Regions from separate parts of the Lysinibacillus sp. BSL11 genome, predicted to be linked through region 1. Evidence: predicted binding sites of a transcription regulator. Region 1 holds the regulator's gene; each other region holds the start of a gene.
The links. Region 1 encodes LexA, which represses DNA repair genes until DNA is damaged. Its sites were predicted from a motif close to CGAACATATGTTCG; they were not measured.

Region 1 (5,498 bases):
CCTGGAAGTGGACTCTCTGCTAATCAAATTGGCGTAGATAAACGAATGTTTGCTGTACTCTTTGATGACCAAGAAATGATGCTCTTTAACCCTAAAATAATAAGTCATTCCATCAATATGATTTATCTACCGGAGGGAGAAGGCTGTCTATCTGTAAATCGACCTGTTCCTGGTTTTGTACCGAGATATGAGAGAATTAAAGTCAAAGCTTATGACATCGATGGACATGAAATCATTGTACAGTTACAGGGCTATGGGGCCATCGTTGTACAGCATGAAATCGATCATTTAAATGGCATCATGTTTTATGATCGAATAAATAAAGAGCACCCTTTCCAACTGCCTAGTCATGTTATCATCGAAAGCTTTTCTTCCCTTCAGTAGTTTTTTACAGAAAAAAATTAGCAGGAATATTATTTTCCTGCTAATCTTTCTTGGTGCTCTTGGAAACGACGATGTACAGTCGCCTTACTTACCTCAAAGCCTAACCCTCTAAGCGTTATAGAAATTTCTTCAAAGGTAAATCCACGTTTGCGTAGCTTTACAATTTCCTCTACAGGTAGATCTTTACGCTCCTGCCCCTGCGGATTACCTCGGTTCGATAAATTATTTTCTGGACGATAACCGTTTTCTACAGCACGTCGCATACCTCGTCGAATTTTAGCATTATGAATTCTACGCTGATATTCCTCTACAATCGCTAAAATTTCAAGCAGCATCGTATCCATTTCATTTAATTGGACTGGGCCTGCATCACGCATAGAAAAAACGTCAGTTGCTGACTTTTGTAATAAATGTAATACAGCCATCCTTGCATTGCCTCGTCCTAAACGAGTTTCATCTTGGACAAAAAGAGCATTAATGTTCTTATCTTTTATAAAATCAAGCATTTCTAGTAAGCCTTCACGTTCTACATCATAGCCACTATGTTGATCTTTGAACACGCCCTTCACCGCATAGCCTTGCTCTGTAGCATAGCGCAGCAACTCTTCCTGTTGGCGCTCTAATGAGGAGCTTTGTGTTTCTTTTTCGGTACTTACGCGACAATAGACAACAGCCGATAGTTGATTATTTATCATTGTTCATTTCTCGCAATTTCGATAGTATTGATGGGACTGGCTTGATCACTCACTACAGGAATAACTAGAGATTTTCCTGCTACAATTTTAATATCTGCTAGTTCATTTTCAGTTTTTACAAGCTTTATCCAATCATCAGTACTCATTTTACCACGATATTGCTCGGCTAACGACCACAAGCTATCCCCATGTTCGATTTGAATTTCTGCGTAACTAACTTTTCCTGGATCAGTAATGTAAAGGTATGCTGCAAATAATAAACAAGCTCCTATTAAAATTGAGATATGTGTGTTTTTCTTCAACCATGTCATAATCATTACCCCTTTTTAAGAATGTTTGTTCGGAATGTATGTTCCCATAATAAAGCGAACAAACGTTTTTGTCAAACACTTTTCGAACCTATGTTTGCATACATGTTCGCATTCTGTTATACTATCAAATAAGAAGAATGATTTTAGAAAAAAGAGGTGAGCACTCATGAAAAAAGTTTCGAAAAGACAAGAGGACATTTTAGCTTTCATTAAGGAAGAGGTACGAGCTAAAGGATATCCACCATCAGTACGCGAAATTGGTGAAGCAGTTGGACTTGCTTCCAGTTCAACTGTTCATGGACATTTAGCTCGATTAGAACAAAAAGGCTTTATTCGTCGAGATCCAACAAAGCCACGCGCAATTGAAATTTTAGAGCCTGAAGAATCCATCCAAAAGCAACAGGTGATCCATGTTCCACTTGTCGGGAAGGTTACAGCTGGTTCTCCAATTACAGCAATTGAAAACATTGAAGAATACTTCCCATTACCCGATACGTACGGCACAAGTGAAGATCAATTGTTCATGCTAGAAATTATGGGAGAATCAATGATTGAAGCTGGGATTTTAGATGGAGATTTAGTCATTGTAAAACAAAAGGCAACAGCTAATAATGGGGATATTGTTGTAGCTATGACAGCTGAAGATGAAGCAACTGTAAAACGTTTCTTTAAAGAGAAAAACCATTTCCGTTTACAGCCTGAAAATTCTTCTATGGAACCTATTATTGTCGATCAAGTTTCTATTTTAGGACAAGTTGTAGGTCTTTACAGACGTGTACATTAACGATTAAAGCAGGTTTTGAGGATTATGTTCCTTCTAAGAGCATGTATCCTCTTTTTTACGCAAAAAAAGAATCCACATACGATTGGATTCTTTGTACAATGCCTCTTCTAAGCTTCCTTCTTAAATTTTAAGCTCGCTTCCACAAAGGCTGAAAATAGCTTTTGCGCACCCTCATCTCCTGCTATGGCTAGTTCCTCAGGATGCCACTGAACAGCCAAGCAAAATGGCATCTCCTCATGAACTACCGCTTCGATAATACCGTCGTTAGATTTTGCCGCTACTTTTAATTTTTCTGCTAAAACATTCACCGCTTGATGATGAAATGAATTCACTGCTATTTTCTCTTGTTCAACGATAGTCGCTAATAGATTGTCAGCAATAACCTGAACAGAATGGGTAGCTACAGCTCGACCTGATTGCTGCATATGTTGAAGTAATTTAGTGCTAAAATGATCACTATCAATATCCTGATATAAAGTACCACCTAAAGCAACATTTAGTATTTGAATTCCTCGACAAATCCCGAAAATAGGCATTTTCCGTTGGAATGCGGCTTCAATTAATGCTAACTCAATCGTATCTCGCGCTGGATGAATTTTTCCAAGCTTTAATGAAGGCTCAGCCCCGAATAGAAATGGGTGCACATCATGACCACCAGATAATAATAATCCGTCTGTAAGGGCTAAAATCTGTGCTGCCTCTTCTTCTACCCCAATTGGAATAATCAATGGAATTCCACCAGCTTCAATGATGCTTTTGCTGTAAGCCACATTTAATCGAGAGGATAAATCATCCTCAACAAAGGCTGTAATACCAATAATCGGTTTCACTTGCTTCCCTCCACATTCCTGAAAATTGAACAATTACCAAAAGCTTATATACCAATTGATTAATAGATCGCCATAGAAATAAACAATAACTGCGGCCAATGCAATAGATGGCCCAAACGGAATGGGTGTTTTTCTCCCCTGTTTGTTTTTCGATAACATGGTAATCCCAACAATCATACCAATAACTGCTGCTAAAAATAGTGTTAACAGTGTATCAACCGTACCCAGAACGAGACCAATTAAAAAGAATAATTTAATATCGCCTCCACCCATGCCACCGTTCGATAGCACAGCAATGATATATAATATGCCAAAACCAACCACAGCACCCACAAGAGAGTCCCACCACGGTGTTATTGGTGACAGCACTCGTCCAATAGCTAGCACAGGTAAAAAGAATACTAACACCTTATCAGGAATTAGCATATAGGCCAAATCTGACACAACGATAATAACTAATAAGGAGATAAAAAGGAACGCTACTATCAATTCTATGCCCCAGCCTAGCTGCCAATAAGCAAAGGCAAATAATACACCTGTCATTAATTCTATGACTGGGTAAACCCAAGAAATTTTATTGCCACAACCCCGACATTTTCCTCCTAAAAATACATATGACAAAACTGGTACTAAATCAAGCGCCGTTAGTCGTCTCTGACATTTCGGACAATGTGAAGGAGGATGTACAATCGACTCCTTCTGTGGTACACGTAAGCCAACTACATTATAAAAAGACCCAAAGACAAGTCCAAATAAAAAAATAAAGATCGTATAAGCCATTTCCAATTTCATGTCCTCCTAAACCAATAGGCGCCCATACAAATGAAGTATGGCGCGCCTATAAAATAAAGTTATTGTTGTTCTTCGTAATAGAACGTCGTCACTTGCACTGTTGCCTTTAACGTAAGATCTGCATCTTTCTCAAGCTGTGCCTGCTCTCCAGGCAATTTAAATTCAATCTTATCGGTTTTCATGACACGCTCTAATTGTTCAACCTCCTGTAAAAAGCTTTCAAGAGAATTAAAATCAAGCGCACCCACCTCTAATATAAAAGTAATAAGCTTTAAATTAGCTGGTAAAGAGTCCTCCGAAAGAGAGGCAATCGGTGTAGTACTCTCCTTGTTCTCCTGATCACCATTGACCTCTGCTTCAGCCTGCTCCAACATATTGAGGTCATTCGATACATCTGAAGGTGTCACAGTGCCGTCCTCACCTTGAACCGTTAAAGACAGTATACGAGTTCCTGTCACCTCTTCAATCTCAGCTAAATCAAGAATAATCTTTTCAACGGCTCTTGTGGCAGGTAGCTTTTGTCTTAAGGCTAATATATTGATAGTAGACTGTCCCTGCTCCTTGTCTAATTGTGCTAGTTGTTCTTTGACATTAGCTAATTCTTGCTGCACCTGCAATACATTACTCTCTTTTTCATTCACTTCATTCAATTTTGGTGACAGCAAATAATAATACAGCGCAAATAAAATAGCAGCTATCAGCGCAAGTAACAAAATCATAGATGAATTTTTACTACTCGTTAATTTATTCATGAGCGTCGTCCTCCAGCTAAATACATAAAATCGATTGTCGCTGTGATAGACACTGAATATCGCGGTACTTCTTTAAATTTTTGTTGGGGTGTTAACTCCCTTTGTTCACCTAGCTCTATTTCGAAGTTTGAGACCGTGTTAATTTGAGCATCTGTAAAATAGCTACTCATTAAAAGTCGCTCCACATATTTCGATATATCTGTCATCGTTTCAAAATCCACTTCAATATTCACCGAGTTCTCTCCGAAAACATAGCTACGTAAATAGGAATGAGTTGGTAATAAAGTTTTTGTTTCATCAATTAACGGTGTTACAGGATAAGAAACGCTTTGAATAAAAGTCACAGACTCTTCCAACGAACCCTGATCGACACTTTGTCGTGCGTCTAGCTCCTGCTGCAATTGATCAAGCTGTGTTGTTAATGCCTGTTCCTCTGCAGTCAATCGTGATAATTCACCTTTTGATGTAAAAAATAAAAAAAGTAAATAAGCTACAATAAGTCCCACAATGACAATCACCAAGCTATAAAAAAGCTTGGGAGAGGCTGCTCTTTTTTCAAGTTGTGGTAAGAGGTTTATATCTGGAACCATTAACGAACCTCCTTCAAAGCTAAGCCAAGCAACGTTGAAAATTCTCGCTTAAAGCGAGGAAACGATTTCTCAATTTTTTTCCCATCGACAACTCTCAGGGGTGGTTCTAAATTAGAAGCGAGTAAGTTCCCAATTGATTTCAATAGTGGGTTATCGCCAAGCATGATAATTTCATCCACTGTTTTTTCACCTTTATGTAAAGAAAACTTAAAGAAATTCATCATCCGATCAATCTCTAGAACCTGATCCATTACGACCATTTGATAATTCTCTGATTCGCCATTATAGATAAATTGATAGCTATATTCATTCTCTTTCTTCCCCTGCCATTGCGTCATATCTACTTCAATGGTTTGATAG
Region 2 (5,498 bases), on a different contig from region 1:
AAAAAAGACCCTCTGCGACTTCACGTCACAAAGAGTCCTTGTTTCGACAAATTGATTAATGTAATTGATTGTAAGCTACAGCAATTTTCGCGCCGACTACTGCATTGTTTTTCACTAATGCAATGTTGGCATCAAGACTTTTACCTTCTGTTAATTCTTTAACTTTGCCAAGTAAGAATGGTGTAACGTTTTTACCTTGAATGCCATTCTCTTCTGCTTCAACTAAAGCTTTTTCAATAATGTTTGTAATAAATGCATGCTCTAATGCTTCCGCCTCAGGAATTGGATTTGCGATGACAGCGCCACCTTTTAAGCCTAATTGCCATTTCGCAGATAGCATTGCTGCAATTTCTTCTGGCGTATCTAATTGGAAGTTTACATCAAATCCACTTTGACGTGTGTAGAATGCTGGCAATTCATTCGTACCATAACCAACCACTGGCACACCTTTTGTTTCAAGATATTCTAATGTAAGACCGATGTCTAAAATAGATTTTGCACCCGCACAGATAACGGCAACATTTGTTTGTGCTAATTCTTCTAAATCAGCAGAGACATCCATTGTTGTTTCCGCACCACGGTGTACACCACCAATACCACCTGTAACAAAGATTTCAATACCGGCAAGCTCTGCACAGATCATTGTCGCTGCAACTGTTGTAGCACCTAATTTTTTCGTTGCTAGTAAGTAGCCTAAGTCACGACGTGAAGCTTTTGCAACACCTTGAGCATTACCGAACATTTCAAGCTCTTCATCTGATAGACCAATTTTAATTTTTCCATCAATTAATGCAATTGTTGCTGGGACTGCACCATTATCGCGAATAATTTGCTCAACTTCACGCGCAGTTTGCACGTTTTGTGGGTATGGCATACCGTGTGAAATAATTGTTGATTCTAATGCAACGATTGGTAGACCTTTTGCTTGTCCTGCTTTTACTTCTTCTGATAATACGATGAAATCTTTCATGTTGTTATTCCTCCATTTCATTTTTCAACAAATCTACTGATAATTCAGGTCTTACTGTATAAGGAGATGCCAATGTATTTTTTGCATTGGTTAATCCAGCATCAATACATGTCTCAAAAGATTGTCCAGTCAGCCAACTGTGTATGACAGCGCTGACAAAGGCATCTCCTGCTCCTGTCACATCTTCAATTTTGTCAATTACTTTAGCGGCAAAATGACGAGGGGCAATCGTTGTAGACTCTGCATAAACGCCCTTGCTGCCAGCCGTGATAATGACATGCTCCGCACCTAATTGTAGGAGCTGTTGTAAAGCTTTTTCATAATGGGTAGCGTTTTCAATTTTATGTCCAACAATCGTTTCCGCTTCATCTGTGTTACAAATAAACCAAGTTACGCCTTGTAATGTTTCAGGTAGTCGATTCATTTTGGGCGAAGATACTGGCACAATGACAAGTGGAATATCACGAGCAATGGCTACTTGCTGGATATACGCTACTGTTTCTTTTGGGCAGTTTAAATCCAAAATAAAACAGCCCGCGTTTACAAGCATTGTTTCATGTTTTTTCAACAAGGTAGGTAACAGAAGGTCGTAAACCTCCATATTTGCTACAGCTAGTGCTAGCTCACCTTGTTCATCCATGATGGCAGTATAAGAGCCTGTAGTAGCCTCTGCAAGCTGCTCTACATAACGTAGATTCATAAAGGATTCCGAAGCCTCTTGGATCACTTGCCAATCAGCATCCTTACCTGCCGTTGTCAGTAACGTCACTTGGTGGTTTAATCTGCCTAAGTTTTCAGCAATATTTCGACCAACACCACCTACACTAAAGGAAGAACTGGCTGGGTTAGATGTTCCAAATTGAACATTGCCCTTGACATGGAATTTGCGGTCTAAATTAGCTCCACCGATGCAAATAATTTCATTTTCTTCGGGTAATATATAAGCACGACCTACAATTTTTCCTTGCTTCGTTAAACTAGACACTAAATTAGCAAGCACAGGACGCGACAGATTCATTGCATCTGCCATTTCTTGCTGAGACATAAACGGATTCTGGCGAATTAAAGCAAGCACCGCCTGTTCTCTTTCATTCATAGCATCACCTTTTATTATATTTGTTTATATTATAAACTTTTGTTTGTGCTATGTCAAAAGATTCTTTATTAAAAAAGTTGAACCTCATCTTACCGAGGTTCAACTTATATTTGTTTATGCTGGCTGAGGTGTTTGTTTTTTAACAATGATAACGAATAAGCTGGCCATTGCACAAAACATTCCTGCAAGGAAAAAAGCCCATGTATAAGAGTTAAAAAGTTTATAAATTAGCCCTCCACCATACGCAGCAACCGCCGCTCCTGCTTGATGTGAAGCAAATATCCAGCCGTAGATAATACTGCTTTTTTGCATACCAAAAATTTGTCGTGTCATACTGATGGTTGGTGGCACTGTAGCAATCCAATCTAGTCCGTAAAAGATCGTGAAAATCGTTAATAAAACAAATGATCCTTGTGCGAGTGCGTAGGGAAGCAATAATAGAGATGCGCCTCTTAACAGGTAATACCAAAACAATAACCACCGATTATCGAAGCGATCAGATAACCAGCCAGACGCAGTTGTACCTAATAAATTAAAAATGCCCATAAAAGAAAGGAATGATGCGGCAGTGACTAAAGGAACGCCAAAGCTAATACAATAAGAAACAAAATGAGTACCAATTAATCCGCTTGTCGATAGCCCACAAATAAAAAAGCTACCTGCTAAGAGCCAAAATGCTTTAACCTTAATCGCCTCAAATAAACCTTTAAAAGCCATAGCTATTGGATTCTTCTTTTGCTGTATTGGTTGTTCCTCTATAGCCTCCTCTTGTCCATAAGGAGTTAATCCTATATCCTGAGGTCTATTTCTTATAAAAAGTGCAATCATGAAAAGCATTATGATACTAAGGAGTAGCATTAATGTGATGGCCCATCGCCAAGAATAGTGTTCAATAATGATAGCTAGAACTGGTAATAAAATTAACTGGCCCGTGGCTGTACTTGCCGTTAAAATACCAACCGCTAACCCTCTACGTTTTACAAACCAATGATTCGCCACATATGGGCTAAGGACAGTTAAAAAAAGACTTGCCCCAAGACCAATAATGCCACCCCAAATAACGATTAGCTGCCAGGATTCACTCATCAAAAATGTTAAAGTCATTCCTAATACTAAAGTTGCCATGGCACCTAGCATCATTTTCTTTAAGCCTATAACTTCAAGCAACGCAGCCATAAATGGTCCAGATATGCCATATAAAAACAAACTTACAGCAAAAGCTAATGCAATAGTTGAACGATCCCAGTGAAATTCTTTTTCAAGAGGTTCGATAAACACGCCAGATGATGACATCGTAATCCCTGCGACAATTATCGAGAAAAATGTGACGATTAAAATAAACCAACTATAATGAACACGCTTCACCTCAACACCTTCTTTTCTTTGATAGACTACAAAACATGTATATACATGTTTAAGTCTGCTTATTTCATTTATATGTATATACATGTATAATCATAGTAATCGTTCATAAAGCTGTCAAGAAGGAATTTCTAGTTATTGGGTGTATACTTATAGTTAGTAGAATCCCCTTAAAGGAGTACTGTCGATGAAGAAACAACTTAAAGATATTGATTATACACAAATTTGTGTTTGTGCAAACCTTAGAAAAAAAACAAGGGTTGTCACGCAATTATATGATAAATTGCTACAGCCTACTGGTTTAAAGGTTACACAATATTCGATGCTTGCTCATATCGACCTTCAACAAGCTGTCTCAATCAGCCGTTTAGGTGAAATTTTGCAACTCGATCAAACCACTGTAACACGTAATATTAATCTATTAAAGCAACATGGCTATGTTGAATTAAAACGAGATACAAATGATGCTCGCACAAAAAAAATTACGCTCACTGAAAAAGGATTAGAAAAGTTGCATGAAGCCGCACCTATTTGGCAAGGCATTCAAGATAGAATTATCGAGGATATTGGAACCGAAAAATACGCAGATTTCTACGATACATTGCGAACAATGCAAAAAATTATTCAAGCCTATGACGAAGTATAAAAAAAGCGCCTACAGTGTAGGGCGCTTTTTGCAATGATCTTAATATTGAATAAGTGTTTTAATATTTAAATCGCCAAGCTTTTCGCGACCATTTAATTCTTGAAGTTCGATTAGGAATGCGCAGCCTACTACCTGACCACCTAATTGTTCTACTAAACGCACTGTTGCTTCAACTGTTCCCCCAGTTGCTAGTAAATCATCACAGATTAACACCTTTTGACCAGGCTTAATCGCATCGTGATGCATTGTTAATGTATCTTTTCCATACTCTAAACCATAGTCGGCACTAATAACCTCTCGCGGTAATTTACCTGGTTTACGAACAGGTGCAAAGCCAATTTCAAGTGCATAAGCTACTGGGCAACCGATAATAAACCCACGAGCTTCAGGTCCAACTACAATTTCTGCGCCTACTTCTTTAGCATATTCTACAATTTGATCTGTTGCATATTTGTAGGCAGGCCCATTATCCATAATTGTCGTAATATCTCTGAAAGTAATGCCTTCTTTTGGCCAGTTTTCAACCGTTGTAACGTATTGCTTTAAATCCATGTTCTTGCTCCTCCTACGAAACGTTATACGTCCGTTTATGTTAATCGTTCATCAAACCAATGTTTTAATTCTATATAAGGAGCATAAACAAGCTTTTGCTCCATTTCAATCTGTTCTGAACGTTGTTTGTAAGACGGTGCCTCTGTTAGTGCTTGTTTTGGAGCATTCACGTTGACAGTCGTCAGTCCACACTCCATTTTAACAAAATCAAGCTCAAAAAACACCTGTGTCATAAATTTTAATGTATCTAATGGCCACCCCGTATGCTTCGCTAAATCTGCGATATGCATATCAAGCGGAAAGGCTGGTCGATTTTTCAAGAACTTATAATACCAAGCAAATTGCTCACGAGTAGGTAGACCACTGAAGTATTGCGAGTCAGGCATATAAAAATGAGCATAAATACGTGAAGGTGCTGTCTTCTGTAAAACGTCCTCTAGCTTTTGAACATTGTGTGGCAAGTCTAAGAGCACGATGTAATCACTTTGTTCAATATTTGAAAGGACTGGGTCAACCAGTGTAATAGGTGCACCGATTAATGATTGATAATAGGTCATCGTTTCTGGACGAAAGGCGATAAACCGAGCCACGTCCTTCGGTACCGTATTCAGCCATCGAGCTGTTTGACGGATACCACGAATATCAAATAACTGCCATTCTGTAGTTTGGACATCCTCGATCATAAATTGGGCTTTTTTACGTCCCTGCCATTCGTTAATTTGCAAATCGCCTATAAAGGAAACTTTGATGCCATACGTTAATTCATCATGTAAATGCCCTTTGTTAAAACCAACACTATCCAATTTGTCATAGCCGTTTGTTATTTCCATTTTAATATGATTCTCGCCCGCTCCAATTTTACGCATGGAGGC
Region 3 (5,498 bases), on a different contig from region 1:
ACTTAATCCAGAGATTCGGACTTTTTATTTTGCGACGAATGAGCGCTGTATTCGTACGCAAGGTTTCCGTAAAGGATTCCCTCGGTCCGCGAATAACGGATTCCGTCGATGGCTCTGTGACAGCTCGATCCTTGGCACTTCTTGTACTTGTCACAATCCCCTCAGCAAAGCCATCTAATAAAATAACCGTTTCACCATTGAGAATAGCATTGTAGAGTGTTGTGAAATGCTCGATATTCGTGACATCGCCTACTGTTAAATAGGAATTCCGAACATATTGGTTAATTGTTGTTATTTCAATATCTTGTTCTTCTTCAATATTTGCCATCAGTTTATCGATAACAGAATCAGAAATAGTCGTTTTATCCGATAAGCCATCAATGGAAATTATGGCGAGGCTATGGGGGGCAGTCTCTCCAATCGCAATTTCCCGTATGATAATATCATTACTATGCCCTAGTGACTGTTGAATGATTTTTATATTTTTAGATAGGGAAGTATACAATAAATCGTTCGTTGTATGGGATGGGGAGGTCTCGTTATGGTTAGACATGGACATGTGTTTTCCTCCTCAATTGGTCGTTCATTACCTTTAGAATGGACAATTTTTTTGAGAGATAAACGAAAGAGATATGAAAAATCTAGCTATTTGTGGCAATATCAAATCCCTTGCGACTTTTGTGTGTCTTGTTTTGGAATAAATAAAAAACAGTCTGTCCTTTCATCTATTGAAAGGACAGACTGCTTTATGTACGATAGTCGTATTGTAATTCATCTTTACTTGTATCAACATCAACATGTAAATTGTGATCGTTAAAGAACCAAAGATCTTTCTCATCAATATAATAGATAACACCATCAATTTCTGTCTGCACACCTATGGCAATAGGTTCCTCACGTGTCATGCCTAGTGAAAAGCCTTCATGAAACGGACTTGAGCCACCATAACGTGCATAAAAACGGATTGTATCACCAGGTTCAACTTCCATTTCATGTTTGAACCATTGTAGGGCTTCATCTGTCAATGCAATATTCATTTCAAATGCTCCTCTCTTCCTACAGCCATTTTACCTTTGGTTCGGTGCCGTTTTTAATACGAGCAATATTGGCACGGTGACGATAAATAATAAAGGTAAATAAAAAGGCTACCAAGATGCCTAATGCAAAGTCACCTGTTATAAAATAATAAACGATTGCATAGATAAGCGCTACTAAAGCGGCTATCATTGATGTTAAGCTGACGATTTTTGTGATTTTTAATGTCACAATAAAGGTAATAAATAGTAGGACAAAGAGTGGCCAAGAATAGCCTAATAATACACCCGCTGACGTTGCCACAGCTTTCCCACCACGGAAGTTGGCGAAGATTGGGAACATATGACCGATTACGGCGACAAGCCCCAGTAATAAAGGGTGGAGTGTAGTATCAGAGAAAACGGGAAGTGTCACGAGTAAGACAGCGGCAGTCCCTTTTAAGACATCCATTATCGTAACAATAATACCAGCCTTTTTCCCTAATGTTCTAAAAGTATTGGTTGCACCAAGATTACCGCTCCCGTGTTCACGAATATCGGTATTATAAAAAATTTTGCCTATCCATAATCCAGAAGGTATAGAGCCGATTAGATAAGCACATAAAATAATAAGTCCATTGATCATAGTTGGACTCCTTTCATTCATAGTCCATCACTTGGTACTAATAGTTTGTAACAAGTATTTTACACTTTTTCTTGCTAATCTACAATGTTAGAAGGAGATTTCATCCGAAGTCTTGAATCAATACAAAAGAGAATCTATTAGCGAGGACTTGGCTTTTAGACATAAATTTGTAGGAAGCGCTAAAACCTTTATAAAAATATAGGCAAAATGGCAATTTTGTCAATCGCTCATTCCTTTGGTAGAATAGAAGTCTAACTTTATCCTGTTTAATCGCAAGGCACGAGGTAGTGTGCTTCTATTTGCAAGCATCACAACTATATTTTGCAACTTAGTAGGCTTCAATGCGTCAAATGATGATGGAAGCTAGAAGCAGTCTGTCTTGCTCAAATACCAATTTTAAGCAACTGTTGAAGATGTTTACTATTGATAAAAATAATCAAAACTGTGAGCAAATTTTAAAATTTTATTGGACCTGTCGCTAGCTATTGACAGGAAATGCTATTATTATTAGGATGAGAACATAAATAGAACATGTGTTTGTTTTTTGGAGGGGAATTTTTTTGACGAATAAACAGTCACCTAGCGTCTATAATGATGACGCTATACAAGTATTAGAAGGATTAGAAGCGGTACGCAAACGACCTGGCATGTATATCGGTTCGACGGATGGCCGTGGACTTCATCACCTTGTGTATGAAATCGTAGATAATGCGGTAGATGAAGCACTGGCTGGCTTTGGATCTCATATTATTGTCACAATTCATAAAGATCAAAGTATGAGTGTGCGCGACTTTGGACGTGGGATGCCAACCGGTATGCATAAAATGGGCAAACCGACACCAGAAATTATTTTTACTGTGTTACACGCTGGTGGCAAATTTGGTCAAGGTGGCTATAAAACAAGTGGAGGTTTACATGGTGTTGGTTCTTCCGTTGTGAATGCGCTCTCAACATTTTTAGAGGTGACAATTCATCGCGATGGTAAAAAGTATCGTCAACGCTTTGAGCATGGAGGACAGCCTGTCACAACACTTGAAAATATTGGGCAGACCAAGCAGACAGGAACGCTTGTTCATTTCCTACCAGATGAAACAATTTTCTCTGTCACAAAATTCAATTATGATACGTTAGCAGAACGATTACGCGAATCAGCCTTTTTATTAAAGGGCTTAAAAATTGAATTAATTGATGAGCGCGAGGAGGGCAAGAGCGATGTGTTCTTTTATGAGAATGGCATCGAGGCTTTCGTTGCGTATTTGAATGAGGAAAAAGATGTCCTTCATCCAGTAAAATATGTAGAAGGCGTACAGGATGAAATCGAAGTAGAGTTCGCTTTCCAGTATAACGATGGTTATTCAGAAACGATTTTATCATTCGTTAATAATGTCCGTACACGTGATGGTGGTACACATGAAACGGGTGCAAAGGCAGCATTGACACGTGTCTTTAATGAATATGCAAGAAAAATTGGCTTGTTAAAGGACAAGGATAAAAACCTTGAGGGGACAGATATTCGTGAGGGCTTAGCAGCGATCGTGTCTGTTCGTATTCCAGAGCATTTACTGCAATTTGAAGGACAAACAAAGGGCAAGCTTGGGACAAGTGAGGCTCGTTCTGCTGTGGATAGCGTAGTGTCTGAGCAAATTTTGTATGTGCTAGAGGAAAATGCAGAGTTATCAGCTTCTCTTGTTCGTAAAGCGATTCGAGCGCAGCAAGTGCGTGAAGCAGCTCGTAAAGCGCGTGAGGATGCACGAAATGGCAAGAAAAACAAAAAGGGTAGTACGATTCTATCTGGAAAATTAACGCCAGCTCAGTCACGTAATGCAGCAAAAAATGAGCTGTATTTAGTCGAGGGTGATTCTGCGGGTGGCTCTGCTAAACAAGGTCGTGACCGTACATTCCAAGCGATTCTGCCATTGCGCGGGAAAGTAATCAACACAGAAAAAGCCAAACTACAAGATATTATGAAAAACGAAGAAATTTCGACGATTATCCATGCGATTGGAGCAGGTGTTGGTACGGATTTTGCGGTGGAGGATTCTGCCTACGATAAAGTAGTCATCATGACCGATGCGGATACGGACGGGGCACATATTCAAGTCTTGCTATTAACATTCTTCTACCGTTATATGCGTCCACTTATTGAGTCTGGGAAGGTCTATATCGCACTACCGCCGCTTTATAAAGTCTCAAAAGGTACTGGAAAAAAAGAAATCATTGAATATGCTTGGACAGAAAGCGATTTACAAAAGGCCATCAAAAAGGTTGGCAAGGGTTACATATTACAGCGCTATAAAGGTCTTGGCGAGATGAATGCAGACCAACTATGGGACACAACGATGAACCCTGAAACACGGACATTGATTCGTGTCACAATCGAGGATGGTGCACGTGCGGAGAGACGTGTCACGACGTTAATGGGCGATAAGGTAGAACCACGTCGTAAATGGATCGAAGCCAATGTAGACTTCGGTATGGAGGATGATTCTAACATTCTAGAGAATGAATTCATCCAACAAGAGGAGGACCAAGCATGAGTAGTACAGAAAAGTTCCAAGATTTACCGTTAGAAGAAGTGATGGGTGACCGTTTTGGTCGCTATAGTAAATATATTATTCAAGACCGCGCGTTGCCTGATGCACGTGACGGTCTTAAACCAGTACAGCGCCGTATTCTATATGCGATGTTTACGGAGGGCAACACACATGATAAACCGTTCCGTAAATCCGCAAAAACAGTGGGTAACGTAATTGGTAACTATCATCCGCACGGCGATAGCTCTGTGTATGAAGCGATGGTACGGATGAGTCAGGACTGGAAGGCACGTCATATGCTCATTGAGATGCACGGGAACAATGGGTCAGTCGATGGCGATCCTCCAGCTGCGATGCGTTATACAGAGGCAAGACTATCTGCTATTGCTGCTGAAATGCTACGAGATATTGGCAAGAAAACGGTCGAGTTTGTACCAAACTTTGATGATCAGGATATGGAGCCAACTGTTTTACCAGCACGTTTTCCTAACCTTTTAGTCAACGGCTCTACAGGGATTTCCGCTGGCTATGCGACAGATATTCCGCCACATGCCTTAGATGAAGTACTGGATGCTGTGTTGATGCGCTTAGACAAGCCTAATGTTACTGTAGATGAATTGATGACAGTGATGAAAGGGCCTGATTTCCCAACGGGTGGCATCATTCAAGGTGTTGATGGCATTAAAAAGGCATACGAAACAGGTCGTGGTAAAATCATCGTCCGTGCACAAGCAGTTGTTGAACCAATCAAGGGTGGTAAAGAGCAAATTGTTATCACTGAGTTACCATATGATGTAAATAAAGCGAATCTTGTAAAAAAAATTGATGAGCAACGTGTAGATAAACGACTAGAAGGCATTGCGGAAATTCGTGATGAATCAGACCGTACAGGCTTACGAGTGGTAATTGAGCTGAAAAAGGATGTACCAGGACAAGGAATTTTACAGTACTTGTTTAAAACAACGGATTTACAGGTAGCTTATAATTTTAATATGATTGCCATTCATAATCGTCGTCCAACGATGATGACATTGCCATTATTGCTAGATGCGTATATTGCCCATCAAAAAGAAGTGGTAACAAACCGCTCCATTTATGATTTGCAAAAGGCAAAGGACCGTTCTCATATTGTAGATGGATTAATTAAAGCTCTTTCGATTTTAGATGAAGTCATTGCGACAATTCGTTCTTCTAATGATAAGAAGGATGCAAAGCTTAATTTACAAGAGAAGTTTGATTTTACAGAAGTACAGGCAGAGGCCATTGTAAGCCTGCAATTATACCGTTTAACGAATACGGATATTA

Region 2: the regulator LexA is predicted to act here: its motif matches at 2,099-2,112, upstream of RCJ95_RS01990 (carbohydrate kinase).
Region 3: the regulator LexA is predicted to act here: its motif matches at 2,186-2,199, upstream of parE (DNA topoisomerase IV subunit B).

Annotation. Positions count from the first base shown of each region.
Region 1 is NZ_JAVGCX010000002.1:277,228-282,725, forward strand. Features, by position in the region: gene def (peptide deformylase) at 1-384, shown strand, start outside; gene RCJ95_RS04085 (YneB family resolvase-like protein) at 414-1,079, opposite strand; gene yneA (cell division suppressor protein YneA) at 1,076-1,390, opposite strand; gene lexA (transcriptional repressor LexA) at 1,557-2,174, shown strand; gene RCJ95_RS04100 (gamma-glutamyl-gamma-aminobutyrate hydrolase family protein) at 2,282-3,004, opposite strand; gene RCJ95_RS04105 (prepilin peptidase) at 3,038-3,790, opposite strand; gene RCJ95_RS04110 (hypothetical protein) at 3,856-4,548, opposite strand; gene RCJ95_RS04115 (PilN domain-containing protein) at 4,545-5,138, opposite strand; gene pilM (type IV pilus biogenesis protein PilM) at 5,138-5,498, opposite strand, start outside.
Region 2 is NZ_JAVGCX010000001.1:391,637-397,134, forward strand. Features, by position in the region: gene RCJ95_RS01985 (pseudouridine-5'-phosphate glycosidase) at 56-970, opposite strand; gene RCJ95_RS01990 (carbohydrate kinase) at 975-2,066, opposite strand; gene RCJ95_RS01995 (MFS transporter) at 2,181-3,431, opposite strand; gene RCJ95_RS02000 (MarR family winged helix-turn-helix transcriptional regulator) at 3,616-4,074, shown strand; gene RCJ95_RS02005 (adenine phosphoribosyltransferase) at 4,114-4,626, opposite strand; gene recJ (single-stranded-DNA-specific exonuclease RecJ) at 4,662-5,498, opposite strand, start outside.
Region 3 is NZ_JAVGCX010000007.1:19,047-24,544, reverse strand. Features, by position in the region: gene RCJ95_RS09530 (spore germination protein) at 1-559, opposite strand, end outside; gene RCJ95_RS09525 (HesB/YadR/YfhF family protein) at 747-1,037, opposite strand; gene plsY (glycerol-3-phosphate 1-O-acyltransferase PlsY) at 1,057-1,659, opposite strand; gene parE (DNA topoisomerase IV subunit B) at 2,220-4,196, shown strand; gene parC (DNA topoisomerase IV subunit A) at 4,193-5,498, shown strand, end outside.